Regions from separate parts of the Bacillus sp. ISL-75 genome, predicted to be linked through region 2. Evidence: riboswitches for the same ligand, from Rfam matches in the RefSeq annotation. Region 2 holds a riboswitch; each other region holds the start of a gene.

Region 1 (8,011 bases), on a different contig from region 2:
TCCATCGGCAATTAAGATTTGATTTTTTAATTTATCTAAAAAGCTCATGATGATTCTCCTTGATGTAATACCAAATGTTTATCGCGAACTTGCTCAAGTGCCTGTGAAAAATCCTTAATCAAATCATCAGGATTTTCAAGTCCAACTGATAAGCGAACCAGACTATTTGTAATCCCGCGCTTCTCTCGCTCTTCTTGAGGCATGGCTGCATGGGACATTTTTGCTGGATAGGAAAGAATCGATTCTACCGCTCCGAGACTGACAGCAAATACAGGTATTTTTACATTGGCAAGAAAGGTGCGAAGTGCATCTTCATTAGCCAATTCAAACGATAAGACCGCTCCTGGACCAGCTGCTTGCGCTTTCTGAATTTGATATTGTGGGTGACTTTCCAACCCTGGGTAATGAACCTTTTCAACAAGCGGATGCGCATCTAAAAATTCCGCTAGTTTAATAGCCGATTTTTGTGATTGTTCCAGTCGGACGTGCAGCGTTTTGATCCCTCTTAAAACGAGCCATGCATCTTGAACACCCAAAATTGCCCCAAACCCATTTTGCAAGAAACCTAATCTTTTCGCCAAGTTTTCGTCTTTGACGACAGCAAGTCCAGCAACAACATCACTATGGCCCGATAAAAATTTCGTCGCGCTATGGAGCACGACATCGGCACCTAACTCCAATGGCCGTTGGTGGGAGGGGGTAAGGAAGGTGTTATCGACAAATGTTAACGCGCCCGTCTCCTTAGCTAAGCTGCTAATCGCGTTAATGTCAGTCACTTTCATTAACGGATTCGAAGGTGTTTCCACATAAAACGCTTTTGTGTTTGCCTGAATGGCTTGTTTTACTTCATTTAAATTCGTCATATCGACGAAGGTATGTTCAATTCCGAGCCGCGTGAGGACCTCTGTGACCATCCGAAATGTACCGCCGTAGACATCTTCCGTAATGACAATATGATCACCTGCAGATAACAGGAGAAATGCCGTTGAAATGGCGGCCATACCAGATGCGAAGGCAAAGCCTTTTAACCCACCTTCAAGTTCAGCAATGACATCCTCAAGTGCTTCCCTTGTCGGATTTAAACTGCGGCCATAATCGTACTTGCCAAACTGATCGAAATCAGATTGGTGAAAGGTCGATGCATGCTGTATGGGTACACTAACCGCTCCTGTTGTAGGATCAATTTTGTGCTTATTATGAAGGAGCCTGGTTTCAAATGTGTATTCTTCGTGTGCCATTATGCAATCACTCCTTCTTGAACATGGGCAAAAGCTTTTTCCAAATCTTCAATTATGTCTTGTGAATCCTCAAGTCCAACGGAGAAACGCAATAAACGATTGCAGACGCCGGATTGAATTCGGATTTCTTCAGGAATATCCGCATGGGTTTGCGTTGCTGGATAAGTGATAAAGCTTTCCGTTCCACCTAAACTTTCCGCAAAGCTGATTAGATTTAAGCCTTGTAAAAATGGATTAACCCAAGCTTCATCCTTGATTCTAAAGGAAACCATTCCACCCCGTCCCGGATAGAGGACATCTGTGACAGCATCATGCAGGGAAAGAAATTCGACGATATTCTTAGCATTTTTTTCATGTCTTTCCATTCGAAGTGATAATGTTTTCATACCGCGCATTAATAACCAAGAATCGAATGGGCTTAAGACCGCTCCAGCACCGTTATGATGGAATGCCAATGCTTCACAAAGCTCTTTTCCTTTAGCGACAATAAGCCCGGCTAGAACATCATTATGGCCACCTAAGTATTTCGTCGCACTATGGATGACAATATCAGCACCAAGGGTAATCGGCTGTTGTAACAGTGGCGTATAGAAAGTGTTGTCCACAATTAGCAATAGTCCATGTTCCTTGGCAATTTTTGAAACAGCGGCAATATCTGATTCCTGCATAAGCGGATTAGTTGGTGTCTCAAGGAAGATCGCTTTTGTTTGCGGCGTAATTTTCTTTTCAATCTCTTCCGGACAACAGGTATTAACATATTGACTTTTCAAGCCCCATTTTTGATAGCCTTTTTCTAATAAACGGTAGGTACCGCCGTATAAATCCTCACTTACCAGCCATTCATCACCGGATTGAAATAAAGCAAGTATGGTTAAGATTGCTGCCATACCAGAACTGCAGGCAAATCCTTGATCGCCGTTCTCTAAATCGGCAATAGTTTTTTCAAGAAGCTGGCGCGTTGGGTTCCCTGTTCGGATATAATCGAATCCAGTTGATTGACCAATTCCCTCGTGACGAAAGGCTGTTGAGAAGTATACAGGCGGATTTACGGTTCCAGTTGTTGTTTCACTGCGATTTCCAATTTGAGCAAGTTTCGTATCAATTTTGTACATGACTACCACTCCTTGTGTTGTATAAAAATTATTAAATAAAAAAGCCTTTCTATAAGAAGAAAGGCTTTTGTAAGTACGACCAAAAAGTCATTCTTCTTATCTTGCAAATTAACGACTAATTTGCAGGACTTAGCACCTTTTCAATGGCGATCCATTGATGGTTGCTGAGGTGTCGCAGGGCCATTCCCTCAACCTCTCTTGATAAGAAAGTAATATTTAGATTATTTATAAAATTTACTACAACTTAGCGGTGGTGTCAATTTATTTTATTAAAAATGAGTTAATGGTTAAGTGTTGTTCGTAATAAAGCACTTACCAAAAGTATTAGGTGATTATCTTCGTTCTTTACAAAGAACGAAATGTTTACTATAATGATATTTAAGAGAGGAGTGAAATTTATTTTAGGAGGCCTATTATGTTAGGAGAAAAAATTCAAAAATTAAGGAAAGAGAAAAACCTTACCTTATCTCAATTAGCTGAGAAAACATCTATCTCAAAATCTTACTTAAGTCAAATCGAAAGAAATATCCAGAGTAACCCTTCAATTGAAATTTTGGGAAAAATAGCCAAAATACTAGATGTAGACATACAAACACTTTTAAGCCAAGATACCGCAAAATCTGATACACATGATAATGGTAAGGGAAATGTTAAAAATTGGAATATTTTCATAAATATTGCACTAGAATCTGGATTGATAAATGAGAAAGACTTAATTGAGTTAAGAAACGCCCTACAAAAAGTCAAAAAATAGTTATAACAATTAGACAAAATATATAGAGGTGAAAATATGAAGGTCCTTGTAACTGGTGGTTATGGCTTTATAGGTTCCTTTGTTTCTGAAAGATTTTTTAAGGAAGGTGATGAAGTCTACATTATTGATAACCTTTCTACAGGAAATAAGGATAATGTGAAGTTCAAACATAAATTTTATCAATTAAACGTAGAAGACCAAACGTGTGAGGGTGTATTCCAATCTAATAGATTTGATGTAGTTATTCATCTGGCAGCACAAGTAAATGTCGGAACATCAATGGTGAACCCATACCTAGATTCTCAATCAAACATCCTAGGATTGACAAATATACTTCAATTATCAACCAAATATGGAGTGGAAAAGGTAGTATTTGCTTCTTCAGCAGCCGTTTATGGTCTTAATGATAATATTCCATTGAAAGAAGATGCTTTATGTGATCCTCTATCATTATACGGAATCAATAAATGGGTAGGGGAACTATACTGTAAAAAGTGGACTGAAATGTTTGGGGTTGAAACACTTTGTTACCGTTTTTCGAATGTTTTTGGTCCTAAACAAGGAACGGTCGGTGAAGGTGGAGTCATTTCCATTTTTCTTAACAATGTTTTAGAGCAAGAGCCCCTGCAGGTCTTTGGTGACGGAGAGCAAACTAGGGACTTTATATATGTAGAAGATGTTGCCTATGCCATTTATCGCGGCGTCGAATATGATCTCAAAGGGGTTTATAATTTATCAACTAATACAGAGACAAGTGTGAACGATTTTATTTATACTCTCGGAAATTTGGAAGATATAAAAGAAGTAATCTATAAAGAGCCAAAGCAAGGTGATATCAAATTTTCTAGGTTGGAAAATACAAAGATTAAACAGGACCTGGAGTGGGAACCACTTCATAATTTTCAGGCTGGTTTAGAGAAAACTTATGACTGGTTTAAAAATAATCGGAGTAAAAAAAGGACAACAGCAGTCGGTCAAAATCAAAATGGATTACGAAAATCAGAACATTCCCGAGCGTAATTACCTATTTATGGGATAATATTGTTGATTTGTTCATTATAATGAACTATAATTAATTATATAAAGAATCAATTAAGGGATTGTAAGGAGAGAATTATGAGTAGAAGGAGTACAACTATATATATTTCAGCCATTATTTTTATTGTTGGCCTTCTTTTTTTATTTAAAAATGAGCATCAAGTCGCTACAAGGACTGGCACTGGCCAAAACGAATATGTGAATGTGGATGAATTTGGAGCTAACGGTGATGATTTGAAAGACGATTCACGATCCATTCAAGAAGCAATAAATTACAGTCAGGAAACAAAAATTGGAAAAGTAAAGTTACTTGGAAATAAGAGTTATATTCTAAAGAAAGGATTAGTTTTAAAAGAGGGTGTTGAATTGGAATTTGGTCAAAATACTAGGTTAATAATAGAAGGGAACTTTCAGGTAATTGATGTGAAAAAAAATGCATCAATTTCAAATGGAATTTTTGAAATAATAGATGATCACTTTGATTCAGATGTTATTTACTTAGACGGTAATCAAAAATTTTGGTCATGGGATAGAACAGAAATCAAAAATGTTACAATCGTAAACACTAGCGGTTCACATAAGGGTACTGGTCTTAATCTTTATGCTGGTGGCCCAGGTCAATTCATTTGTTTTGTTAATTTTACTGATATTAGAATTGCAGGATTTCATACCGGTGTTAAATTGGAAGCTGAAAAACCAAAGGATAGTAATAAATATAGCTTTATTAACGGCAATCGATTTATTAATCTAACCTTGGATGACTGTATAAGCTGTATTGACATTAATAGCTCGATGAGTGTTCCAAATGAAAGTTCTGGTAATGATTTTAATGGACTTCAAATTCAAGTCTCTAAATATACTAAAAAAGTAATAACAGTAAGTGGCTCTGATAATAAATTTGAAGGTTTAATATGGGACGCACATATAGTAAAGGGCAATAATCCAATAATAGAATTTTCAAAAGAGTCTATGAGAAATAGTTTATATTCGAATATAGGATCAAACTATATTAAGGATAAAGGAGTACATAATTATTATTCTACTCCAGAAGAAGACGCGATGAATTCAAAGTAGAATCCAACACTTTTTTGTTAATTTGCACCTTTGTGTTCGTTATAAAGAGTAATTAGAGGGATAAATGTATTGCTAACGATGGAGCGGGATGTTTCAGTTCTCTCATGACTGATTAAAATGGTAAAAACTGAGTAATAAATATATTAGTTTTTGGAGGTCACAATGGACGAAAGAATAGATCTAAAAAAGTTCCTTCGAATTATTAGAAAGAGAATAGTAACCATCATTCTTACAGTAATATGTGTATCTCTTTTGACTGTTGGTTTATCCCTATTTTTATTAAAGCCAACCTATGAAGCTACTGAAAATATCCTAATTGGCAAACTTACAAAGGAAGAGGGTAATTATAGTGATACACAAGAACTTAGTATGCTGCTTGCTTCAACAATTGATTTCATAAAGAGTCCAATCGTGCTAAATTCTGTTAAAAAAGAGCTTAGTATAAATGATGACGAATTAGAGAAAAAGATAGTTGTACAAAATAATAGAAATTCACAAATTATCAATGTAGTAGTAAGGGATCATGATTTGGAAAGTACTAAGAAGCTTGCACATACCATAGCTAAAACATCGGTCAATAAAATGTATGAGCTGTTTAATGTTAAGGATATAAAGCTATTAAGTGATACAGATGGAGATCCTTCGATTAAGATCGTTGGGAGTTTGTCTTTAAACGTCGCAATTGGTTCAGTGATTGGAATTTTCCTTGGAGTTGGCCTTGCAATGTTTAGAGAGTATTGGGACGATTCGATTAAAGATGTAAAAGAGATTGAAGGTATTGTAGGTTTACCAGTATTAGGACAAATAAATTTAAAAAATAGCAAAAGAAAATTTATGAATAAAAACAAAAGGAAGCAACAGTCAGCCGTCTTAAATGATAATAAGAGGGGGCAAATCAGTGTATAAGAAAAGGGATGAAACAAAAAAAATAATGCAAAGGCTTCAGCTTAATGAAGATTCAATCAGTACAGAACAAATCCGAATGATTCGTACGAATATAGATCAAGTATCTATTAGTGATTCGGTATTATTAATGGTAACATCGCCACGTAATGAGGAACAAAAATCTATTATCTCTTCTAAATTAGCAATTGCTTTTGTTGAGCAAGGAAAAAAGGTACTACTTGTTGATGCCAATTTACGGAAACCTTCATTAAACAGTTTGTTTCAGATAAAAAATGAGAGTGGATTAACAAATGTGATTTTGGATGAAGAAAACATCCAACTTTATATTAAAGAAACGTTTGTCCCAGGACTATTCGTTTTACCAACTGGTCCTATTCCTTTAAATCCTTCAGAAATATGGATAGCAAGTAAAGTAAAGGAATTTGTTAGTAACTGTGTGTCGGAGTTTGATGTGGTAATCATTGATGCCCCACCTTTTTTAATAGCATCAGATTCTCATATTCTAGCAAATCAATGTGATGGTGTTATTTTAGTGCTAAAAGAAAATAAAACGAAGAAAGAAGATGTACTTCTAACAAAAGATTACTTGGATAGAAAAAACAATAGAATTGTAGGAGTTATTTATCAAACAGGATAATTACTAGGGGGAAGACTTCTTTAATCAGGTGTTTGTTAATATAAGGTGGCTATTTTTATGGAGAAATTAAAGAAAAATTCTATTGCAAAAAATATTACTCATCTGTTTTATAGTACAGCACTATCTAGTGTATTAAATGCTACGGCACTAATCGTTTTAGCCAATTATTTAAAGTCGTATGATTATGGGATGTTTAGTGTTGTGTTAGCATTTGCAATGATTATGGGATATTTTACAGATGCTGGACTAAGTACCATTGTCTTAAGAGAAGGATCTAAAAAGGATATGGATCTATCCATCCTAATCTCTTCATATGTGAAAATGAGAATGGTTTTACTTGTAGCAACATTTATCTGTGGATTTGTCGTAATTCATATTTCAAACTCAGGGAATAAAGAGTTAATACAAACAGCGTATTATTTAATTATTCCGATGGTTTTAGGAATTGCCCTACAAAGTATCGGTACAACGTTTTTTCAAATGATTGAGAAAATGCAGTATAACGGGATGATACGAATTATTTCTTCTGTTTGTTTAGTTCTCACCCTAACAGTAGGGATTCACTTTAGCCTTAAGCCATTGATTATTACCACTTTATATGGTCTGTCTTATTTTGCCGGGGGTGTGGTTGGGGTCTATCTAGTAAGTCGAAATGTTAACATTCGATTGAAAGGTAAATTCCATAAAGGACTTTTACAAAATCTAGGGTCATTTACTTTAGGTGGATTGCTTTTTGTAATGCTTCCGCATTTAGGACCCCTAGTGCTGGAAAAGACCATAACTCTAGAAGAAGTTGCATTATTTGCAGTAGCTTATCGAATCCCCCAGGCATTACAGCAAATTCCATTTATTATTGCTGGAGCTTATTACCCTGTACTATTCAGAGCCTTTAATAATAATCTATTAGACGATCATTTAAGATACAACATAACGCTTATCAAGATCATGACATTAGTAGGAATGGCGATGACAATTCCTTTTTACTATATGTCAAATGTTGTAATAGATTTACTGTTTGGTGATAAGTGGATTCATGCATCATTTCCACTGAAAATTTTATCCTTAATGCTTACCTTACAGGCAATTAATATTGCATTAGCAGATGGTTTAACGACAAAGGGATTACAGTCTCTTCGTACCATTGTTCAATCGATTGCAGTAATTTCAGGAGTCTTTCTTTATTTGTTTTTAAGCAGGTTATTTGGTGTAACTGGAGCAGCATTCGCAGGTGTTATGATTGAAGGAATTGCCC
Region 2 (8,011 bases):
AAGTTAATGTTCCTCAATTATCCTAATAATCCAACAGGAGCAACAGCTACTCATGAATTTTTTGATGAGACTATTAAGCTAGCGAGTGATCATGATATTTGTGTTGTTCATGATTTTGCCTATGGTGCTATTGGTTTCGATGGTGAAAAACCAATAAGCTTTATGCAGATTGAAGGGGCTAAAGAGGTTGGGATAGAGATATATACTTTATCAAAAACCTTTAATATGGCAGGCTGGCGTGTTGGTTTTGCTGTTGGGAATGAGAGTGTGATTTCAAGCATCGAACTTTTACAGGACCATCTTTATGTTAGTTTATTTGGGGCTGTACAAGAGGCAGCGGCTGAGGCTTTAATGGGCCCTCAGGATTGTGTACGGGAACTAAACGATCTTTATGAGCGAAGACGTAATGTATTGATTGATGGGCTTCGTTCATTGGGATGGAATGTCACCGCGCCAAAGGGTTCCTTTTTCGCGTGGCTCAAAGTTCCTGAGGGTAAAACATCTGAGGAATTTGCTAACATTTTACTCGAACAAGCACATATTATGGTTGCACCGGGAATTGGCTTTGGAGAATTTGGAGAAGGATATGTCCGTGTTGGGTTATTAACATCAGAACAACGATTAGCCGAAGCTGTTGAAAGAATTAGTCGTTTGGAAATATTCTGTTAAATTGATTGACATTTTATATTTTTCCTGCGATAATGCAAATTAAAGTTAAACAACATTAAAAACTTTATAAAAATACGAATCGTTTTCTTATCAAGAGCAGGCGGAGGGAAAAGCCCGATGAAGCCCGGCAACCGACTTAAACCAGTTTTAGGCACGGTGCTAATTCTTGCAGCAACAAGCTGATAGATGAGAAGATGTTAGTTTGCGGCTAACCTCTTCTTTGTTGAAGAGGTTTTTTATGTTTTTTGAAAGGACGTGTTTTTGAATGTCTAAAATAATTGCTACATATTTACTGCATGATGAAAAAAAACCAACCAAAAAGGCTGAAGAGATTGCACTTGGATTAACTGTAGGTTCATGGACGAACTTGCCTGAACTAGAGCAAAGCCAATTACGCAAGCATAAAGGCAGTGTGGTATCAGTTGAAACGATACCTGTAGAAAAAGGTGACCAATCTTTAATCCGTATAGCCTATCCATCGATTAATTTTTCTAATGACCTGCCTGCTATTTTAACAACCGTTTTCGGTAAGCTTTCATTAGATGGAAAAATAAAATTACTAGATTTACAGTTTGATGATGGATTAAAGAGTCAGTTCCCTGGCCCAAGGTTTGGAATTGAAGGTCTTCGGAAGAAATTAAACGTTTATAATAGACCGCTTTTAATGAGTATCTTTAAAGGAGTGCTCGGTAAAGATCTCGGATTTTTAGTTGAGCAATTAAAGCAACAAGCCCTTGGTGGTGTAGATTTTGTGAAGGATGATGAAATCCTTTTTGAAAATGAGCTGACACCGTTTGAAAAAAGAATTGTCGAAGGAAAAAAGGCATTGCAAGAAGTATTTGACCAAACAGGACATCGAACTTTGTATGCAGTTAACCTAACGGGTAGAACATCGCAGCTGAAGGAAAAAGCAAGGAAGGCTGCAGAGCTTGGAGCGGACCTCTTACTGTTTAATGTGTTTTCCTATGGCATAGACGTCCTGCAGGAATTAAGAGAAGACGATGAAATTGCCTTACCGCTAATGGCACATCCTGCAGTAAGTGGTGCTTTTACATCATCTCCAGTGTATGGATTATCCCATTCATTATTGCTTGGAAAGTTGCTTCGTTATGCTGGTGCTGATTTATCGTTGTTCCCATCCCCATATGGAACCGTGGCGTTAGAGAAGACGAAAGCACTGTCGATTGCAAGTGAGTTAACCGTAGAAGATGTCTTTAAAAAGTCATTCCCAGTTCCATCAGCGGGAATTCATCCAGGCTTGGTTCCTTTATTAATTCGTGACTTCGGTAATGATTCTGTCATTAATGCAGGCGGAGGGGTCCATGGCCATCCAGAAGGTGCACGCGGAGGGGGTCTTGCGTTCCGTCAAGCGATTGATACCAATCTTAAAGGAAAGTTATTAGCTGAAGGTGCAAAACAGCATCCTGAGCTCCATACGGCACTAAAACTATGGGGTAATGCAGAGGTGACCTTATGACAAAACCAGTGATTTTTTGTGATTTTGACGGAACGGTAACTGAAAGTGATAACATCATTAGCATGATGGAAAAGTTTGCTCCTCAAGGGTGGGAACGGATCAAAGATCAAATCCTCTCACGTGAGATTTCGATCAATGAGGGAGTTGGGAAACTATTCTCTTTATTACCAAGTAGGTTAAAGGATGAACTGACTGAATTTGCGATTGAAAATGCAAAGATTCGTCCAGGATTTGGAGAGTTTGTTGAATTTGCGCGTGCAAAAGGTATTCCATTCTATATTGTTAGTGGCGGTATTGACTTCTTTGTTTATCCAATCTTGGAGAAATATGGTCCATTTGATGGAGTTTATTGCAATGAATCGGATTTTACAGACGAGAGAATAAAAATTCTATGGCCGAATGAATGTGATTCATTATGTAACAATGATTGCGGATGTTGTAAACCAAGTATTATTCGTAAATTAAACACTCAGGAAAACCGTTTCAAAATTGTTATTGGAGATTCGGTAACCGATCTCGAGGCAGCAAAACATGCGGACTTTGTGTTTGCAAGAGATTTACTTCAGGAAAAATGTGTGGAATGGGGCATCAATCATCAAGGATTTACTTCTTTTTTTGATTGTATCGAGGAAATTAAAAAAAGAATTGAGGTGGATGAACTAACATGCTAAATGAAAGATGGAACGAATTAGCCGATGTAAAGGATGAGTTAGCTGAGCGTGATTGGTTTATGGGTACGAGCGGTAACTTGGCGATTAAAGTAAGTAATCATCCGCTTCAATTTTTAGTAACAGCAAGTGGAAAGGATAAACGGAAGCGAACAGATGAAGATTTTTTACTCGTTGATGAATTTGGCCGTGCAGTTGAAGAAACACATTTAAAGCCTTCAGCAGAGACACTTCTTCATGTCGAAATTTATCGTCGAACCAATGCTGGCTGCAGTCTCCATGTGCATACGATTGATAATAATGTGATCTCAGAAGTTTATGGTGATAATGGTGAGGTTACATTTAAAGGGCAAGAGTTGATCAAGGCTTTTGATAAGTGGGAAGAGGACGCAGTCTTAACAATACCAATTATTCACAATTTTGCCCATATCCCGACACTTGCCAATAAGTTTTCTGAATATGTTTCAGGAGATACTGGAGCTATCTTGATTCGCAACCATGGGATAACGGTATGGGGGAGAACTGCCTTTGAGGCTAAAAAAATCCTTGAAGCCTCAGAGTTTTTATTCCGCTACCAATTACGTTTACTAGAGCATAAACCATATCAATTATTTAAGGTAGTGTAAAAAATATTAAAAATGAGAGGATGATGAAGAATGGCATATATTACTTTTCAAACCAGGGAAGAGCAAATTCATGAACAAGATGAGGTTGCAAGCTTTCTGGAGTCGCAGGAAGTTATTTATGAAAATTGGGATATTAGCAAGCTTCCCGCTGAACTCGTAGAAAAGTATCTTTTAAGCGATAAAGAAAAGGAAGAAATTCTAGCTGCATTTGAAGGCGAAATCGCAGATATTTCTGCTAGACGTGGCTACAAAGCGCAAGATGTCATTTCTTTATCAGAAAATACTCCAAATTTGGATGTATTACTGACAAACTTTAAAAATGAGCATCATCATACAGATGATGAAGTTCGTTTCATAGTCAGCGGCCACGGTGTCTTTGTCATCCAAGGTAAAGATGGTGAGTTCTTTGAAGTACATCTCAATCCAGGAGACTTGATTTCTGTACCAGAAAATACAAGGCACTATTTTACCCTTGAAGAAGATCGGAAAGTGGTTGCTGTAAGGATTTTTGTTACCACCGAGGGATGGGTACCTATTTACGGTAAAGAAGAAGTAAATCAATAACAGATACTAAAACTGGCTGCAGATAGGTGCATGCCAGTTTTTTTATTGTGTCTAAAAGTATGTTGAAATAGAATAAAACGCTTGCAACTTAGAAGAATTTTGTCGTAAAAACAAGAATTTATTTGAAGAATTTGTCGAAAAACGAAAGAAATAGAATGTTTTGTCTACTTTTGCGATTGTGTTTACTTTTATATAAATTCTTGTCATAATTCATCAAGTAGTCTAATTTTTCGTTGTTTACAGTAATAGAGTAAGAGGTAGGGGGATAATTGTGTGCGAGTATAGTGATACCCATAATGAAATGATTGAAGAGATAAAGGCTAAAAGGGAATTAATGATAAATAGCGCCAATACAAGGGGATTTACCAATGAGATGACAATAAAATATAGCCAAGAGCTAGATGAATTAATAAATGAGTATCAAAAAGTAATGGACCAAATCTCCAGGCCAAATGAAGAAATTAAATTTGCCTTTAAACAAATGATCATGATTTGGCCGAAAGTTTTAGTCTAATGATAATTAAGTAAGAGAGTGATATTTTTTTTTGTTCAACCGATTAGTAAAATAATTACTTATGAAAAAATATCAATAATGTACACCATGACAAGCAACCCCAAGATAAACGCATAGGTGGATACTCGCTCGTTTCCGTCTCCATGGCTTTCAGGAATTAATTCTTTATAAATAATAAATAACATGGCACCAGCAGCAAATGAAAGACCATAGGGGACAAGCCCTTGAACAAATGAGGTTAAAAAATACCCTAATAAGGAAGTAATGATTTCAATGGATCCAGTTAAAGTTGCAATAATGAAGGCCTTCAGTTTACTAATTTGCTGATTGATTAAAAATAATGCAACAAGTAGGCCTTCCGGCGCATTTTGAAACCCAATCGCTAAAGCAATTAAATTTCCAGTATCCCCCTGTTCGGATGCATAGCTTACGCCAACTGACATTCCCTCAGGAATATTATGCAGTGTAATTGCAGATATAATTAACAACGCCTTCTCATCAAATTGAATTCCCTTTTTGTTATGCTGTAAGTCAATATGAGGGATATTTTTTTCCAAAAGAGTCAGCACCCATACTCCTAAACAAATTCCTGCAAAAAGTGAACCAAAGCCTCCTGTTCTTAATGCCTCAGGGATCAACCCAATCGTAGCAGCTGCCATCATAATTCCTGCACTAAATGCTAATAAAACATCCTTCCAGCGATGTGTAATGGAATGAGGAATAAATAGTATAATTAGTGCCCCTGCCCCCGTAGATAACGCCGAAAGAACACTTCCAAAAATAACTTCAGTCATCACACATCTCCTTTCTTGTCCAATTAATCCAAATCAAATATCTACAATATTAGACAGTAGCTGTGATTTTTATCATTGTTTATATCTTAATATTTCTTATAGTTATATTAGTACTACTTTATCTAATATTCACATCACGATTAACTACATATCTTACCACAAACTGTAATAACTTCAACTTTTACAAACTACTACTTAGCTACTGCATAAGATTTTTAAGAATATTAAATGATCACTAGTTTTAGGTTAAATCGAGAAAGAAAAAAAGAAAACTATCACTGTTTGGTACTATGCTTGTGTTGCGATTCATATATCGTAAATAAAAGCATTTTTAAACCATAGGAAGCAAACGCTTTCAATAATCTCAGATCATATGGAGGAGGGAAAGTCCTACATGCATATTGTCGTATGTGTCAAACAAGTACCAGATACAAAAATTATTAAAATTAATCCTAAAACCAACACACTCGACCGTCGCAGTGCACCAGCCATCTTGAACCCTTACGATGCCCATGCAGTTCAGGAGGCCGTAAAAATTAGGGAAAAAACAGGGGGTACCATTTCCGTCTTATCAATGGGACCACCGCAAGCGACTGCTATTATCAAGAAAAGTGTGGAAATAGGTGCTGATAAAGGATATTTAATTTCTGACCGTGCCTTTGCAGGGGCAGATACACTGGCAACTAGTTATGCGCTTTCGAAAGCTTTAGAAAAAATCAATAAGGAACACCCAGTTGACATGATTATTTGTGGGAAGCACGCGATTGATGGTGATACAGGACAAGTTGGACCTGGTATTGCAAGAAGAATGGATATCCCGCCAATAACTAATGTAATTGAAGTGTCTGAAGTCAATGAGAAAGAAAACACCGTTCTTATTAAACGGAAATTAACCAATGGCTATGAATTGATTCAATCCAATCTTCCATGTTTATTGACGGTTGAAAAAGAAATTAATGACATCGACTATTCGCCAATGCCGAACATGATTAAAGCGGCAAGGTACGAACCAATTATTTGGGCAGTAAGTGACTTTGAAAATGTAGAACGCACGCAACTAGGACTAAAGGGTTCACCAACCATTGTTGGAAAAATGTTTACGCCACCACGTCCAGAAGGCGGGAAAAGACTAGAGGGTACTAGTGATGAACAGGTTAACCAGCTAATGGCGTTGTTGATGGAGAAAAAGGACCTGTTAACAATCCAATCATCTAAATAATAACGATTATCTTTTGTCATGGGGGGAATATACATGAATCTAGACGATTATCGGGGAGTCTGGGTATTCATCGAACAAAAAGATGGTAAAGTAGAAGGCGTTTCTCTAGAATTACTTGGTGCTGGAAGGAAGCTAGCGGATAAATTACAAGTTCCTTTAGCGGGCTTTTTACTAGGCAATGAAGTAAAACCTTTAGCAAATAAAATTATTTCTTATGGTGCAGATATCGTATACATGGTCGACCACCCTGTATTGAAGAATTACCGTACTGAATCATATATGAAGGGCGTAATGCTCCTCGCTGAAAAATATAAGCCAGAAATTATCCTTTATGGCGCAACACCAAACGGTAAAGATTTAGCTAGTGCCGTAGCAACAGATTTAAACACAGGATTAACTGCGGATACTACAATGCTTGATGTGGATGTTGATAATAGATTACTAGAAGCAAGCAGACCTGCCTTTGGCGGTAATATCATGGCCACAATCCTATGTAAAAAACATCGCCCGCAAATGGCAACAGTAAGGCCAAAGGTAATGAAGGCACTAGAACCGGTATCAGGAAGAACAGGTAAGATTATTGAAGAAAAAATATCACTGCAAGAAGAAGACATGCGTACAAAAGTGTTACAAATTGTGAATGACGTAACAAAAAAGGCCAATTTGGCTGATGCACATGTAATCGTCTGTGGAGGAAAAGGAATGGGAGATATGCAAAATTTCCAGCTCCTATATGAATTTGCGGAAACGATTGGAGCGACTGTTGGAGGTACTCGTGATGTGGTGGAAGCAGGCTGGCTGCCACACCATCTTCAAATTGGCCAAACTGGTGAAACAGTTACACCTAAAATTTATTTTGCTATTGCACTTTCTGGTGCAATTCAGCACGTTGTCGGCATGAAAAATTCAGATTTAATTATCGCAATAAACAAAGATCCAAATGCACCAATTTTTGATGTTGCCACATATGGAATCGTAGGAGATGCAATGGAAATTCTTCCAAAACTTATCGAGGAATTTAAGCAGCTTAGAACTGAAAAAGGTGGTGAAATAAGCTATGCATGAAAAATTTGATGTGATTGTCGTTGGGGCAGGTCCAGCAGGAAGTGCATGTGCCCTCACGTGTGCCAAAAATGGACTAAACGTTTTGCTTATTGAACGTGGAGAATACCCGGGAGCAAAAAACGTAATGGGCGGGGTATTGTACCGCAAGCAAATGGAAGAATTAGTTCCTGAATTTTGGAAAGAAGCACCACTTGAGAGACCTGTCATTGAACAGCGCTTTTGGATGATGGATAAGGAATCGGTCGTTCAATTCGGCTATAAAGGTCTTGAATGGGGAATGGAACCATATAATAACTTTACAGTCCTTCGGGCTCAGTTTGACCAATGGTTTGCTAAAAAGGCAGTAGACGCTGGGGCATTACTTATTAATGAAACGGTAGTAACTGAATGTATCGTTGAAAATGGCAAGGTTGTC
Region 3 (8,011 bases), on a different contig from region 2:
CGTAACTTGATGATTAAAATTGGTGAACCAATTCCAGAGTCCGCGATTATTCACAGCTTTGAGGAAGGCGTGTCCTTTGTAAAGGAAATTGGATTTCCAGTCATCATTCGCCCTGCGTATACACTTGGAGGGGATGGAGGCGGCTTTGCTTATAATGATGAAGAACTGGAAACTGTTCTAAAAAAAGGCTTAGCGGCAAGTCCGATTCAGCAGGTGTTGGTAGAAAGAAGTATCAAAGGCTGGAAAGAAATTGAGTATGAAGTCATGAGAGACGACAATGACACCTGCATCATCGTTTGCAATATGGAAAATATGGATCCAGTCGGTGTTCATACAGGGGATTCCATTGTCGTTGCTCCGTCGCAAACATTAACAGATGTCCAATATCAAATGCTTCGTGATTCTTCTATAAAAGTTATTAAAGAATTAAAGATTATCGGTGGTTGTAACATCCAGTTTGCTCTTCATCCGGCATCGAATCAGTATTACATTATCGAAGTAAATCCAAGGGTGAGCCGTTCTTCTGCACTTGCATCTAAAGCGACTGGTTATCCCATTGCCAGGATGGCAGCGAAGTGTGCGATTGGGTATCATTTGGATGAGATTGTGAATCCGATAACAGGTAATACCTTTGCATCATTTGAGCCAGCGATTGATTATATTGTGGTAAAACTACCTCGCTTTCCTTTTGACAAATTCCCTGAAGCGGACCGGACCTTAGGAACGCAAATGAAGGCAACTGGGGAAGTCATGGCGATTGATCGGACATTTGAAGGGGCCTTAAACAAAGCCATTCGCTCGATGGAAATGAACGTTTATGGACTTTGCCTCGAGGGAAATAAATTAATTGATGAAAAGAACTTGCTTGAACTTCTTAAACAAGCAAATGATCAGCGATTATTCATCATTGCAGAATCGCTTAGAAGAGGGATCTCACTTGAAAATGTTCGACAGTTGACCGAGATTGATCCATGGTTTTTACACAAAATTAGCTCAATCGTTACGTTAGAAACGGAATTAGCTTCCTATAATTGGAGCGATGTTCCAGTTTCCTTGCTTAAGGTAGCAAAGCGAAATAATATTTCCGACAAGCTCTTATCTCAAATATATGCTATTCCTGAAAAGCAGGTAAGAAGCAAGTGGAAAGAACTCAACTGGAAACCTGGTTATAAAATGGTTGATACCTGTTCAGCTGAGTTTGATGCTGTTACACCTTACTATTATTCAACCTGGCACGGGTTTGATGAAGTTGAAGTGTCGAGCAAGAAAAAGATTCTTGTCATTGGCTCTGGCCCAATTCGAATCGGCCAAGGGATTGAATTTGATTATTGTTCAGTGCATGCGGCAAATGCGATCAAGAAAAAGGGCTTTGAAGCGGTTGTTATCAATAACAACCCTGAGACTGTTAGTACCGATTATTCGATTGCAGACCGCCTTTATTTTGAACCACTCGCAGCAGAGGATGTACTTCATGTCATCGAAAAAGAACAGGTGGAAGGTGTATTGATTCAGTTCGGCGGCCAAACAGCTATAAATCTAGCCCATGATTTGGAAGAAGAAGGGATCAAAATTTTAGGTACTACGGTAAAAAATGTCGATCGCTTAGAAGATCGTAAAGAATTTTACCAGTTGCTTGAAGACTTAAACATTCCGCATATAGAGGGTCAAACCGTTTCGCATTCTGACGAATTAATAGAAGCAGCCACTAAACTTGGTTATCCAGTCCTTGTGCGCCCATCCTATGTCATTGGCGGCCAATCAATGTTTACTATTTTTTCAGAAGCGGAATTGAGCCAGTATATACTGCAACTTGAGAAAAATTCGCAAGCAACGATGTGGCCATTATTAGTAGATAAATACTTACCTGGATTAGAGTGCGAGATTGATGTCATATGTGATGGGGAAAATATCGTCGTCCCAGGTATCTTTGAACATATAGAAAAAGCTGGGGTCCATTCAGGGGATAGCATCTCGGTGTTCCCGCCGATTTCACTGTCAGAGAAAATTAAAGAAACGTTAATAGATTATGCAGAAAAAATTGCAAATTCAGCACCAGTTATTGGAATCATGAACATTCAATTTGTTATCTATGAAGGCCAGGTTAATGTGCTTGAAGTCAATCCGCGTTCTTCTAGAACAGTGCCAATCATGAGTAAGGTCACAGGAATTCCGATGATTGAATGGGCGACACGCGTTCAATTAGGAGAGACCCTCTCAGATCTATGTTCAACAAAGGGACTAATGGATGAGCCATCCTATTTTTCAGTAAAAACACCTGTTTTTTCATCAAGTAAACTAAAAGGTGTTGACCATGTGCTAGGACCAGAAATGAAATCAACAGGTGAAGCGCTTGGCATGGGAGTAACCTATCAAGAGGCACTTGAAAAGTCGATTCCTACTCTTGGCTGGCAACAAGGTGAAAATTATATTTTCTGTTCCATTTCTGATCGAGATAAGCAAGCATCACTTCCTATCATTCAAGAACTTGTAATAAAACAATACAAGATTGTTGCTACCGAGGGGACTGCTTCATATTTCCAAAACCATGGAATTGATGTTGAAAAAGTGATTAAGGACGATGCAGAAGTCATTGAACTTTTCCGAAAACAGTCCATGAAGGCTGTCATAAATATACCGAATCAAGGACGAAATAAAATTAAATTTGGTTTCCAGATTCGCGAGCATGCTGTTCGCTACAAGGTACCAGTATTTACACACTTAGATACAATTGAAGCGATAATCGGCCTGGAAAAAGGATCTCAATCCGATTCTGAGGTTCGATCTATGAATGAATATTACAAGTTGGAAGAGAGAGGTGCCGTTCATGGGTGAGGCCATTAAATTAAATGAAATTAGTAATATAAATAAGCCGAAACTTAAAGGAAAGGGCTTTTTACAGCTTTCCGATTTTAGTACAGATGAAATCCTCTATCTTCTAAACGAGGCGATAGAGATGAAAAAGCTCCAAAAACAAGGAAAACCGCATCCGTATTTAAGCGGGAAGGTTTTAGGGATGATTTTTGAAAAATCATCCACCCGTACAAGGGTATCATTTGAGGTAGGGATGCTGCAGTTAGGCGGTCATGCAATATTCTTAAGTTCAAAGGATATTCAGCTTGGAAGAGGAGAAAGTATTTTTGATACCGCAAAAGTGTTGTCGCGCTATGTGGACGGATTAATGATTCGAACGTTTTCACACGATTCAGTCGAAGAATTAGCTGAGCATGCAACAGTACCAGTTATTAATGGTTTAACTGACCTGCAGCACCCTACCCAAGTGTTAGCAGACCTTTTAACGATTCTTGAGCATAAAGGGAAACTGTCCGGCTTAAAGATGTGCTATATAGGGGACGGCAATAACAATATGGCTCATTCTTTAATGGAAGGCGCGATGAAGGTTGGAATGGATATTAGCATTGCCAGTCCACCAGGATATTTGCCTGATGGAGAAATAACAGAGAAGGCAATTAAAGTTGGAAAACAAACTGGATGTAAGCTCGTGATTACAAATGATCCGCTAGAAGCTGTTAAAGATGCAGATGTCATCGTAACAGATGTCTGGACCAGTATGGGGCAGGAAGAGGAAACTTCAAAAAGACTCGAGGCATTCCATGGATTTCAAGTAAATAATGAACTTTGTAAGAATGCAAAGGAGGACTATATCTTTTTGCATTGCTTGCCCGCCCATCGAGGCGAAGAGGTAACAGCAGAGGTCATCGATGGTCCTCATTCAGTGGTTTTTGATGAAGCTGAGAACCGTCTTCATGCCCAGAAAGCAATTTTAAAACTTTTACTAGCATAATTGTTTCCTTTTCCATGAGATTTGTTGTATAATAATTCTATTGGTTGAATAAAAATACACATACAGTAAGAGGAGAATAATAACAATGGCAAAAGAAAAAATCATTTTAGCCTACTCAGGCGGTTTAGATACATCAGTTTCAGTAAAATGGATTCAAGAAAAATATGGCTACGATGTAATTGCATTAGGTCTAGATGTCGGTGAAGGAAAAGACTTAGAAGCCATCAAAAATAAGGCACTGAATGTCGGAGCCATTAAAGCCTATATGATCGATGCTAAAGAATTATTAGCAAAGGAATATATTTTACCAGCATTAAAAGCTAATTGCTTATATGAAGGAAAATATCCATTATCTTCAGCTTTATCTAGACCGCTTATTTCAAAACTATTAGTGGAGGTAGCTGAAAAAGAGGGGGCTACTGCTGTTGCTCATGGCTGCACAGGTAAAGGAAATGACCAAGTACGTTTTGAAGTTTCCATCCAAGCATTGAACCCAAGTTTAAAAGTTGTTGCCCCTGTTCGTGAATGGGGAATGACACGTGACGAAGAAATCAAATATGCTGAGGAGAACGGAATTCCAATCCCAGTCGATTTAGATAATCCATTTTCAATTGATGCCAATATCTGGGGACGTGCTTGTGAGGCCGGAGTTCTAGAGGATCCATGGGCTGAGGCGCCAGAAGCAGCCTTTGATTGGACGAATCCAATTGAACTTACACCAGATGCAGCGGAGTATGTTGAAATTGAATTTGAACAGGGGGTACCTGTTGCCCTTAACGGTGAGAAACTCCCACTTGTTCAATTAATTGAAACCTTAAATGCGCTTGGCGGCAAGCACGGTGTTGGCCGTATTGATCATATTGAAAATAGACTAGTAGGAATTAAATCTCGTGAAGTGTACGAAAATCCTGCTGCGCTAATTTTAATCAATGCCCATAAAGAATTAGAGTTTTTAACTCTAACTCGTGAGGTTACACAATTTAAGACACAGGTTGAACAGCAAATGTCTAAGATCATTTACGAAGGACTTTGGTATTCTCCGATAAAACCAGCACTTGATGCATTTATTAATGAAACTCAAAAGAACGTTTCTGGAACAATTCGTGTCAAGCTTCATAAAGGTAATCATACGGTTGTGGGCAGAAAGTCACCTTACAGCTTATACAACGAGGAATTAGCAACGTATTCCAAAGGTGATGCGTTTGATCATAATGCCGCAGTAGGATTTATTAAGATTTGGGGTCTGCCAACAAAGGTCTATTCAGAAGTGAATAAAAAGGAATCAATTTTAAAATAATTCGGATTGCCCTCGAATCCTTTTTCGAGGGCTGTCTTGTTAGGTTAAGGGGGAGCAATCAATGTCTAAGTTATGGGGCGGCCGTTTTACGAAAGAAACGAATAAGCTAGTTGAGGAATTTACAGCCTCAATTACTTTTGATCAAAAGCTAGCTAAGGAGGATATCGCAGGAAGTCTTGCCCATGTGCAAATGCTGGGTGAGTGCGGTATTATTCCAATGGAGGATGCTATAAAGATTAAGGACGGACTACTCTCCATCAAGAAAATGGTCGACGATAACGCGGTAGAGTTTTTAGTTGAAGATGAAGATATCCATATGAATATTGAAAAGTTATTAATAGAAAAAATTGGTCCGGTGGGAGGAAAGCTCCATACAGGGAGAAGCCGTAATGATCAGGTGGCCACCGACATGCACCTATACTTAAGAACGAAAACAACTGAGCTGATTAAATTAATAGAAGATGTCCAGCAGGCATTAATTGAGCAGGCGAAAGAGAATGTCCAAACGTTAATTCCTGGGTATACTCACCTGCAGCGTGCCCAGCCTGTATCCTTTGCCCATCATTTAATGGCTTATTTTTGGATGTTTGAACGTGATAAAGAGAGATTGATTGATAGTTTGAAGCGTATCAATTGGCTGCCTCTTGGTTCAGGAGCATTGGCAGGAACGACGTTTCCGATCAACCGTGAACGTGTCGCGGAACTGTTAGGTTTTGAAACGGTTTATCCTAATAGTATGGATGCTGTCAGTGATCGCGACTTTATCCTTGAGTTTTTATCGATTGGTTCAATAATCATGACCCATATTTCCAGATTATCCGAAGAGCTTGTCATTTGGTCGAGCCAGGAGTTTCAGTTCGTCGAGTTGGATGATTCGTTTTGCACAGGTTCAAGTATTATGCCGCAAAAGAAAAATCCAGACGTACCTGAGCTGCTACGTGGAAAAACCGGACGGACATATGGTAATTTAATCGGACTGCTCACCGTTCTTAAAGGTCTGCCACTCGCATATAACAAGGATTTACAGGAAGATAAGGAAGGCATGTTTGATACGGTTGAAACGCTTGAAGGTTCCTTAATGTTATTAGCACCGATGATTGAAACGATGACAGTAAATAAAGACGTGATGCGTAAGGCCATTAACAATGACTTTTCTAATGCCACAGATATTGCTGATTATTTGGTAAGAAAAGGTCTGCCCTTCCGTGATGCGCATGAAGTTATCGGAAAAATTGTTTTATATGCGATTCAGTCTAACAAATTTTTGCTAGATCTGAGCTTCGAAGAATATCAGGGCTTTAGTCCATTATTTGAGGAAGATATTTATGTTGTATTGGCTCCTGAGCATGTTGTTGGTGTGCGAAATAGCTTTGGGGGAACGGCTCCAGAGCAAGTGGAAAAGCAAATCAAGCTTGCTGAAGGAAAACTGCACAGATAAATATGAATTTTTTCTAGCCCGCCATATGGTGGGCTTATTTTTTGGGGGGTAATTAGATATATCTACACGTTTCTTCACTCCAATAAAAAGAAATTTCAAATAATATTGACAACTACCTTGGAATCAACTAGAATTCTCTTTATAACTTGGAAGTTAAATGAAAAACTAACTAAATAAAACTCTTATCCAGAGCGGCGGAGGGACTAGGCCCGATGAAGCCCGGCAACCATCAAGGTAATTCTTGAAAAGGTGCTAATTCCTGCAGGTTATTTTTAACCTGACAGATAAGAGGAGGAAATCTACCCTCTTCTTATGAAGAGGGTTTTTTCTTATTTATATGATATAAAAAAAACCTATTAGTCATGTCTAATATTATTTAAGGGGTGGAGAGCATGTCTGTCATTAAAGTGGCAATTCTAGGCTTTGGTACAGTTGGGGAAGGCGTTTATAGAACAATTCAATCTCATGCGGAAGAGCTTGAGAGAGTGTTAGGGAGAAAAGTGGAAGTTGCAGCCATACTAATTAAAAATAAGCAGAAAAAGAGAAATATTAATAACGATGTACTAATCACCTCAGATTTCAATGAAATTTTAAGTCTTCCGCAGCTTGATGTTGTTGTCGAAGCAATCGTCGACAAAGAACCCCCCTTTACTTTTTTAAAACAAGCTATAAAAAGTGGTTGCCACATAATCACAGCGAATAAAGAAATGTTTGCACACCACGGGAATGAGTTGCTCGAGTTAGCCGAGAATTATAATGTTTCGGTGGGTTACGAAGCCACAGTTGCGGGTGGTATTCCGGTTATTCAAACCTTAAGGCAGTTATTAAATGTTAACCGAGTTCGTCACATCCAAGGAATTCTTAATGGGACATCGAATTTTATCCTAACGGAAATGCGCGAGAAGAAGCAGTCATTTGCTGATGCTCTTATTTTAGCGCAAGAGAAGGGGTATGCTGAAGTGGATCCAACCAACGATGTGGAGGGCTTTGATGCTTTTTATAAAACAATGATTCTCAGCAGAATTGCTTTTGGGAAAGAACCAAATTGGCAGGATGTTGAACGTGAAGGGATTACTTCGATCACGAGTGAATTAATTGAAGCGACTGAAAAGCTTGGGTTAAGGTTTAAACATATTGCAAGTATTCATATGATAGGTGATCAAATTAATGCAACCGTTAGACCGGTTCTTGTTGGGAAAACACATCCATTTTATTCTATTGAAGGGGTAGAAAACGCTGTAAATGTTCACTCAGATATTGTTGGGAGTATCACTTTACAGGGACCAGGAGCGGGGATGTTTCCAACTGCAAGTGCTGTAATTGAAGATTTAGTCTATGTCTGTCAAAATCAAACGATCAGTAGAAGGGCTCAGAGATCTTCTGCGGTTTCTGTGGAAGAGAATAATGGTCTATTAAAAGAGTATTGGTTAGTTCAAGGGCCTTTAATTGATTATATCTCGCCTGCGCTTACATG
Region 4 (8,011 bases), on a different contig from region 2:
ACAAGTAAGGTTAAATAGATTGATAACTACATAAATAAATAGATTGGGGAAAATGGAGTCATGAAATCTTTTTTAGTAAAATCAGTGTTACTAACGGCATGTATGGTCAGTTTGTTTCATGGGAAAGCGGCAGCAGAATCGGAAACAGATTGGTCATTGAATTGTGCAAAATATGGTGCCATTAAACCAAATGAAAACCCAACTTACCAACATATCAATTGTTTGTTGACAAACGCTGCAATCCAAGCGGATATTCCGCCTGAAGTCGTAAAAGGGATTGCCACAAAAGAATCCGACTGGAGACAATTCGTCGATGGTAAGCCGTACATCTCGAATGACAAGGGAATTGGGATTATGCAAATCACAGATACAACATTACCAGATGAACAGCAAGAGCGCTTAAAGAATGATATTCTTTACAATATCGAAACAGGCGTACGTATTCTCAATTACAAGGCCAGTTTGACTACGCTTCCGCACATCAAAGGAGCAGGAAGAGACATTATTGAAAATTGGTATTTTCCTGTCATGGCGTACAATGGGGTCGTGCAAGTGAATAGTCCTCTATTCCAAGAAACGGGAGAAATTAATCATGAAGCCTATCAAGAATTAGTTTTCGGAAAAATCGAAAAAGAAAGTTACTTGGACGATACCTTCTTAGAAAGGTATCCATTTGAAGTGAAGGATTTCAAATACGTTGATAAGTTTATTGAATTTCTACAGCCCGAATATATCGTACAGGGTGTTCATGAGACAACGATCCGATTAACTGAAGGAGACCGAGTGATTACAACAAAGGATAAGGTTAACTTACGAAAAGGACCAGGTGCACCGTGTGTTGAAAAGGTATTGCCAATCAATACACCATTACTCATTGAGGGTCCATTTGAATTTGATGAGACTGAAACAAGCAGAAATCAATTTGTCTGGTTCCCAGTGAAAACAGTCGATGGACTTTACGTTGGATATGTTTCATCGGCTTATATCGAGAAACAGGTCGATACGGTTCCTCCGGTGGATGAAACATCACCAGAAGCCCCTGTCGTAAATGAAGTGACTGATAGCTCAGTAGAAATCACCGGAACAGCGGAGCCATTATCAACCGTTAAAGTAATGGTCGATGGTAAATGTGAATCACTTGGTACGGATGTAGCAGATGAAAATGGTAACTTTTCAATAACGATTGAAAAATTAAAGGCAGATACAGAAGTACTTGTGAACGCAATAGATAAGTCCGGAAATATTAGCGGAGCTACGATTGAAACCGTGGTGGATCGAACTCCACCGTCAGAACCATCAGTTAATCCAGTTACCAATAAAGCAGTCGAAATCACAGGGAAAACTGAAGCCGGAGCAATTGTTAAAGCCGTTATAGGTAGTAAAACTTACCGCGCCACTGCTGATCTGAATGGAATTTTTAAAATAATAATCCCGGTTCAAATTAGTGGAACGGCAATTTCCGTTACTTCAACCGATCTCGCACAGAACCAAAGTAAGTCCAAAAAGGTGGCAGTTACAAGAATTGCTCCAAATATTCCGGTGGTTAATACGGTAACAAACAAATCGACCACAGTAACAGGGGTAACCGAAAAAGCAGCCACCGTTATCGTGAAAGCAGGGACGTTATCATATAGCGGCATTGCTGACTCTTATGGAAAGTTCACAGTCAAGATACCTACTCAAAACAGCGGCGTGGAATTGAGCATCACCGCGAAGGACGCAGCAGGAAACATCAGCTTACCGAAGAAAATGCAGGTTACTAGGGTTGCTCCGAATGTCCCGGTTGTTAACATAGTCAACAATAAAGCGGCAACGGTTACAGGAAAAACCGAAAAGTATGCTGTTGTATCTGTTCTTATTGGCACAAAATCTTACGGCGTCAAAGCAGATAGTGTTGGCAATTTTAAAGTGGCCATCCCGATTCAAACCAGCGGTACTTCAATTAAAGTAACTTCAAACGTAGCTGGTAAGGTTAGTAATGCACGATCCTTAACGGTTAATCGAGTCGCACCGAATATACCGGTTGTGAATTCTGTAAGATATTACTCAACCTCCGTTACCGGAAAAACCGAAAAGTATGCAGTTGTCGCAGTAAAAATCGGCACCAAAGTTTATACATCGAAAGCAAATATCTATGGGAACTTTAAAGTAACCATTCCAAAACAAAAAGCTGGAACCAAATTATTTGTAACGGCAAAGGATTCAAAAGGTTTAATTAGTGCAACAAGAACGGTAAAGGTTTATTAAAATGGGAAAGGAGCTGAACTCCTTTCCCATTTTTTTATTAACCTTAATTAAGAAGTTCGCCACTTTTTTGAAATCTCTTCAATATGATGAGGTGCTGTTCTGCAGCATCCTCCTATTAGTCGTGCCCCTGCAAGGTACCATTCTTCAGATTTAAAGTCGAGCCCATTACATAATTCTTGACCATGCCATGTTTTAGTTTCTGGATTATAGGTTTCACCAGAGTTCGGATAAACAATAATCGGTTTTTTGGTGTTTGTTCGCAACTCGTTGATAGCTTCTGTTACGATTGTCACTGGTGCACAATTGAGACCAATGGCAACAATTTGTTCGTTGTCACCAAACACTCTCGCACACTCTGCCAGCGGCGTACTGTCACTTATCGCTTTCTCATTTTTCAAAGAAAAGGATAGCCAGGCATATGTATCTGGAAATTCCTTCAACAATGAAGCTAATACCTTTGCTTCCTGCAGGGAAGGAATCGTTTCAAATGCTAATAGATCAGCACCTGCTTCAATCAACGCTGACATTCTTGTGCGATGAAAGTCTATTAATGTTTCATCTGTAACACCGTAGTTTCCCACATACTCTGAACCATCGGCTAGGTAAGCCCCATAAGGGCCAACGGATGCGGCAACCAATGGCTTAGGTCTATTGGTTTGTGAATTTTCCTGCCAAAAATCATCTCTTGCTTTTCTCGCAAGTAACACCGTTTTCTTAATTAGTTCTAAAGCTTCTTTCTCTTGGATACCACGCTTGGAAAAACCGTCAATGGTTGCTTGATAGCTTGACGTTATGGCACAGTCCGCCCCAGCACGAAAATAGTCAGTATGAACCTGATAAATCAATTCTGGATTTTCTAGTAATACACGTGCAGACCAGAGGGGATCGTCCAAATTACACCCATGCGACTCTAGCTCTGTGGCTAACGCTCCGTCCAGTAGCATAATGGAATGTTCGGATAAAATAGCCTTAATAGGGTTGATTTTGTTGGACATAGTCTGCTCCTCTTTTCTTTAAACTCTGGGTTACATAATAACTTGCATAGCAAAACAATATAAATGGAATGCCACAATATAAGGCAATTCGTTGGGTGGGGTCAAATGCGATTCCAATACATGAAGCAAGACAAAGGATAAAGGAAGCGATTGGTACCAAAGGATAGAATGGTGTACGATAAACCAAGTCCTTTACGGAATTTCCTTCTTTAATATATTGTCTGCGAAAGAAAAACTGTGAAGCACTAATACTCATCCAAACTACCACCACAGCTAGGCCCGAGATGGATACAAGTACGATATACACTGTATCTGGTGCAATAATACTTGAGAACAAAGCTAAACCACCGCCAAACATGCTAAAAATGACTGCATATATTGGAACACCTTGTTTTGTTAATTTTGCAAAAATGGGTGATATCGTATTCTTATCTGCTAGTGACCAAAGCATTCTTGAAGAGGCATAAAGACCTGAGTTTGCAGCAGATAGAATGGCTGTTAATATGACAAAGTTCATAATATCCGCTGCATATGGTACGCCAATTTGTTCAAGAACGGCAACAAAGGGGCTCTCTAATACTCCTGCATCTGAAGTAGGCAATAATGCAGATAATACAACAATCGTTCCTACAAAAAAGATAATCAATCTCCACAATGTTGTACGAATAGCCTTTGGTATCGCTTTTTCCGGATTTGCTGTTTCCCCCGCTGCAATTCCTATTAATTCCGTTCCTGAAAAGGCAAAGTTAACCGCAAGCATTGTCATGACAATCGCAAAAGCACCATTAGGAAATAAACCTGCACTTGTAAAATTAGAGAAGAACGGTGCCGATTGGGAATGAGTCATCGGAAGAAAACCTACCATTGCCGCTGCTCCTACAACAATAAACAGAACAATCGCTATTACCTTTATAGACGCAAACCAGAATTCAGATTCAGCGAAAAACTTAACCGTCAGTATATTTAAGACAAAAACCAAAATAGCAAACAGCAAACTCCAATTCCAGACATTAATGGATGGAAACCATCGCTGCATTAATAATCCTGCAGCCGTAAATTCAGAACCTAAAGCAACAGTCCAAGTTAGCCAGTACAACCAAGCAACTGTATACCCAGTCCCTGGTCCAATATATTTAGTCGCATAACTGTGAAAGGCACCAGTTTCAGGCATATGTACGGAAAGCTCTCCTAAGCATAGCATGACGAGATAAACCACTAGTGCACCAATCAGATAGGAAAGAATGGTCCCAAACGGGCCAGCCTGTTGAATCGTGTAACCCGAACTTAAGAATAATCCTGTTCCAATCACTCCGCCGAGCGATAGCATAACTAAATGCCGTGTTTGCATTTTTCTTTGAAATTTTTGCTTGCCTTTCTTCTCCATCATAGTCTCCTTTTTCCTACATCCAGAAAAAACAAAAAACGCACTCAGATAAATGAGTGCGTTACTGACAAATAATAACGTAGCTCTTATCTATCAAGGCTTCACACCCGATGGAATTAGCACAGTGTCTTATTAGACCTGTTGCTGAGGTTTCATAGGGCCAGTCCCTCCACCTCTCTGGATAAGAAATATTTTTTTAAACTTTATCAATCTATTAAATAATTGTCAATATATTTCTGAGTTTTTTAAAATTTTAAAACCTTATAAGCAAAAAATATTATAATTATGCTTATCTAATATAAATTCAAGTGAAAATTTCGCCGTTACTTAAGCTTTTGTATCCTTCAGGAACTGTGAAAATTTCTACTGTAATCGTGAATCCATAACTTATGAAGATTTTTATAATCTCTAGTTCGTCACTTTTACTTTGGTTACAATTCTCATACTCCTAAAAATTTTTTAAGAGCTTCTTTATTTTGCTGAAAGTCCACTTCTAATACTTCACCAATCTCTTCAAGACGTTTATTTTGAAAACTGCCATCTTCAGGGATTCGAATTGTTTCTATGTCTCCACTTTTCTTAGTCAAAATGTCTTTTCCAATCGTCAAAAGTGTGTAAGTATCAATATTTGTATCGATGTATGTTTTTAGAAGACCTAATAGCTCAGGAAGTTTCACCACAATATGTGGACTTACAGCTTTTTCTTTTAATTTTGAGATCACTTCTTGCTGTCTTTGTACCCGTCCGAAGTCACTTAAACGATCATGACGAAAACGGACATATCCTAACAGCTCTTTACCATGCAGTTGTTGCATTCCTTTTTCTAACTTCATTCCTATGCCAGAAGACATCTCATATGGTACGTTTACTTCAATTCCATTTGGAACGAGGAGATCGACCGCTTTTTCGAATCCTTTAAAGTCGACTATCGCATAATAATGAATATCTAGCCCGAAATTTTCTTTAATGGTTTCCTTCAGTAATTCTGGACCTCCATATGTATAAGCTGCATTTAATTTTTGTGGTTTATGTCCAGGTATAGAAACATACATATCACGCATTAGGGAAATAAGTTTCACCTTATGAGTGTGTTGATCATAATGTGCAATCATGATCGTATCAGTTCGAGCTTGTTTTTCTCCGCGGGAGTCACTTCCTAATAATAGAACATTTACTTCATCTATTTTATTTTTCTCCCCTTGAAAAGAATGTTTTGCTTCCACTTTTTTAAGTGGTTGGTTCAGCGTTTTTATAGTTCCTTCTATGTACTGAAATACAGTAAAAAGACCAACCATAAAGATACCTATGAGAAGAAGGGCGTTAAATAATCTACCCCATCTTACTCTTTTTCTTTTCTTTCTCGTCCGTACCAAACTTTGCACCACCTAGGCTGAATAATAATTAATTTACACAATATTCATATGTATCTATTAGATTATGGACGCTTCTCCAGTTTCTGAAAGAGTTAAACAGAAAAAGAAGGAGTTTCGATCTTTTTTAACAAACCCTTAAAGTAGTCATTATCCCATAATTACTTTACATCTTTTTGAATATTAGGTTACATTTTTTTGAAATTCGGATTACATCGTGCCTGACACGCCCCGGTGAAGAAATAAAAAACCATGCTGTTTTCCCAGCATGCCTTCAATCTCATCTACATTACTGGAAGGTTTAGATATACTCCCTATAGAATTATAGGAGTTTGAAAATTATTTAGTAGAGTTACTAATCCAGTTAGGCTTTAGTGCACAGGTAACAGGAGATCAAGGTGTGGATATGGAGCATAAAGGGCATAACTAGTTAAAAATAACTAGTTGTGCCTTTTTGTGTGCAAATCTCCCGATTGTCCCCGAAAGGAACCCACCTGTGGAGTCATTATTTTTTGTGAACGGTTGCATTAACCGGTTGACGGAGAGATTGAGAGGTGCTATTATGTGTCAGTAATAATCACATATAGGATTTGATATCATATATGTGATGTGTAATAAAGGAGGGAGATTATGTCGGTAAAATCGGCTGAACGAGTTCTCCAGGTATTTGAATTACTAGCCCATAATCCTGATGGGTTATTGATTAAAGAGATTAGTGAAAAACTTTCATTTCCGCAGAGCAGCACATCGAACCTTATTGCCACTCTTTTAAAACAAGGATATTTAAGTTTAGACAGCATGAAGAAATATAAGCTTGGAGCAAAGTTAGTTCACATTGGCACCATGGCTATGGAGAACTTAGATATTTCTCTTCAAGCGAAGCCATATCTTGAAAAATTAATGCAAAGTGTTCAGGAAACAGTATTTATGGCAACGCTGTCAGGGGAAGATCTGGTCTATCTTACTAAAATAAACAGCAATCGATCGATTCGAACAACCGCTCAAACGGGATACAGTAAACCGCTTTATTGTACGGGGTTAGGTAAAACCTTTTTAGCGAATATGGCAGATGAGGAAAGAAAAGGCATCTTAGATCGGGTTGACTTAGTATCAATCACCGCGAAAACCATCACCAATAGGGAAGAGTTAGAGAAAGAACTATATCAGTATTCATTAATTGGCTACACCATTGATGATGAAGAAAATGAAGAAGGATTATATTGTGTGGCAGCTCCTATTTTTGGTGCGGACCGAAGGATTCAAGCTGCTATTAGTGTGGCAGGTCCAAAAGAACGAATGCTAGCTCAAAAAGCAGAGGTAGTGGAACGCGTCCTTTGGACATCAAAGAAAATATCTGAAAGTATCGGATGTATTTTATAAGAAACAAGGTGAGTACATGGATGTTATAAGCATTGGGGAAACGATGGTTTTACTAACCCCAAATACGCCTGGAAAAATGCGCTATTCAAATCAATTTACCTCGAAGATAGCTGGTGCAGAAACGAATACACTTATTGGGCTAGCAAAACTTGGCCATAAGGCGGGGTGGATTAGCCGGTTAGGGAGAGACGAATTTGGAGCTCAAATCTTAACTTCCGTTCGCGGAGAAGGGGTAGATATTAGTCGAGTAGCTTTGGACGAGAATGCCCCAACAGGTGTATTTTTTAAAGAAATTATCAATCAAGATCGGGTTAATATTTACTATTACCGAAAGAATTCAGCAGCGAGTCAGCTTACTCCTGCTGATCTTGATCAGGAGTATATCGCTCAGGCGAAATTCTTATACATATCAGGAATTACTCCCGCTCTAAGTCCATCGTGTAGAGAGACCATCATTTATGCGATTGAAATAGCTAAGGGTAACGGGGGGAGAGTTGTGTTTGACCCGAATATTCGCAGGAAGCTGTGGGAAGATGACGAAGCAAGGGCAACCATCTTAGAAATTGCAGGGAAATCAGACATTGTCTTACCTGGGATTGGTGAATGTGAATTTTTGTTTGGCACAAGGGATTGTG

What was found. Region 2 has a riboswitch for S-adenosylmethionine ahead of mtnW (2,3-diketo-5-methylthiopentyl-1-phosphate enolase). Riboswitches for the same ligand answer to the same signal wherever they lie in the genome.
Region 1: another riboswitch for S-adenosylmethionine. It lies ahead of J7E63_RS18730 (methionine biosynthesis PLP-dependent protein); the one in region 2 lies ahead of mtnW (2,3-diketo-5-methylthiopentyl-1-phosphate enolase).
Region 3: another riboswitch for S-adenosylmethionine. It lies ahead of J7E63_RS11685 (homoserine dehydrogenase); the one in region 2 lies ahead of mtnW (2,3-diketo-5-methylthiopentyl-1-phosphate enolase).
Region 4: another riboswitch for S-adenosylmethionine. It lies ahead of mmuP (S-methylmethionine permease); the one in region 2 lies ahead of mtnW (2,3-diketo-5-methylthiopentyl-1-phosphate enolase).

The regions. Positions count from the first base shown of each region.
Region 1 is NZ_JAGGQX010000046.1:35,628-43,638, reverse strand. It holds gene J7E63_RS18740 (bifunctional homocysteine S-methyltransferase/methylenetetrahydrofolate reductase) at 1-48, opposite strand, end outside; gene metC (cystathionine beta-lyase) at 45-1,238, opposite strand; gene J7E63_RS18730 (methionine biosynthesis PLP-dependent protein) at 1,238-2,350, opposite strand; SAM riboswitch class I at 2,444-2,558, opposite strand; gene J7E63_RS18725 (helix-turn-helix domain-containing protein) at 2,766-3,104, shown strand; gene J7E63_RS18720 (NAD-dependent epimerase/dehydratase family protein) at 3,141-4,124, shown strand; gene J7E63_RS18715 (glycoside hydrolase family 55 protein) at 4,221-5,216, shown strand; gene J7E63_RS18710 (YveK family protein) at 5,379-6,122, shown strand; gene J7E63_RS18705 (CpsD/CapB family tyrosine-protein kinase) at 6,115-6,759, shown strand; gene J7E63_RS18700 (oligosaccharide flippase family protein) at 6,817-8,011, shown strand, end outside.
Region 2 is NZ_JAGGQX010000052.1:174,059-182,069, forward strand. It holds gene J7E63_RS21055 (pyridoxal phosphate-dependent aminotransferase) at 1-669, shown strand, start outside; SAM riboswitch class I at 754-862, shown strand; gene mtnW (2,3-diketo-5-methylthiopentyl-1-phosphate enolase) at 935-2,146, shown strand; gene J7E63_RS21065 (2-hydroxy-3-keto-5-methylthiopentenyl-1-phosphate phosphatase) at 2,143-2,817, shown strand; gene J7E63_RS21070 (methylthioribulose 1-phosphate dehydratase) at 2,811-3,440, shown strand; gene J7E63_RS21075 (1,2-dihydroxy-3-keto-5-methylthiopentene dioxygenase) at 3,471-4,004, shown strand; gene J7E63_RS21080 (aspartyl-phosphate phosphatase Spo0E family protein) at 4,276-4,518, shown strand; gene J7E63_RS21085 (ZIP family metal transporter) at 4,578-5,312, opposite strand; gene J7E63_RS21090 (electron transfer flavoprotein subunit beta/FixA family protein) at 5,707-6,531, shown strand; gene J7E63_RS21095 (electron transfer flavoprotein subunit alpha/FixB family protein) at 6,565-7,596, shown strand; gene J7E63_RS21100 (FAD-dependent oxidoreductase) at 7,589-8,011, shown strand, end outside.
Region 3 is NZ_JAGGQX010000025.1:58,621-66,631, forward strand. It holds gene carB (carbamoyl-phosphate synthase (glutamine-hydrolyzing) large subunit) at 1-2,832, shown strand, start outside; gene argF (ornithine carbamoyltransferase) at 2,825-3,802, shown strand; gene J7E63_RS11675 (argininosuccinate synthase) at 3,888-5,099, shown strand; gene argH (argininosuccinate lyase) at 5,161-6,537, shown strand; SAM riboswitch class I at 6,717-6,828, shown strand; gene J7E63_RS11685 (homoserine dehydrogenase) at 6,930-8,011, shown strand, end outside.
Region 4 is NZ_JAGGQX010000012.1:26,107-34,117, forward strand. It holds gene J7E63_RS05415 (Ig-like domain-containing protein) at 61-2,247, shown strand; gene mmuM (homocysteine S-methyltransferase) at 2,295-3,242, opposite strand; gene mmuP (S-methylmethionine permease) at 3,217-4,626, opposite strand; SAM riboswitch class I at 4,710-4,814, opposite strand; gene J7E63_RS05430 (LCP family protein) at 5,067-6,008, opposite strand; gene J7E63_RS05435 (IclR family transcriptional regulator) at 6,627-7,376, shown strand; gene J7E63_RS05440 (sugar kinase) at 7,393-8,011, shown strand, end outside.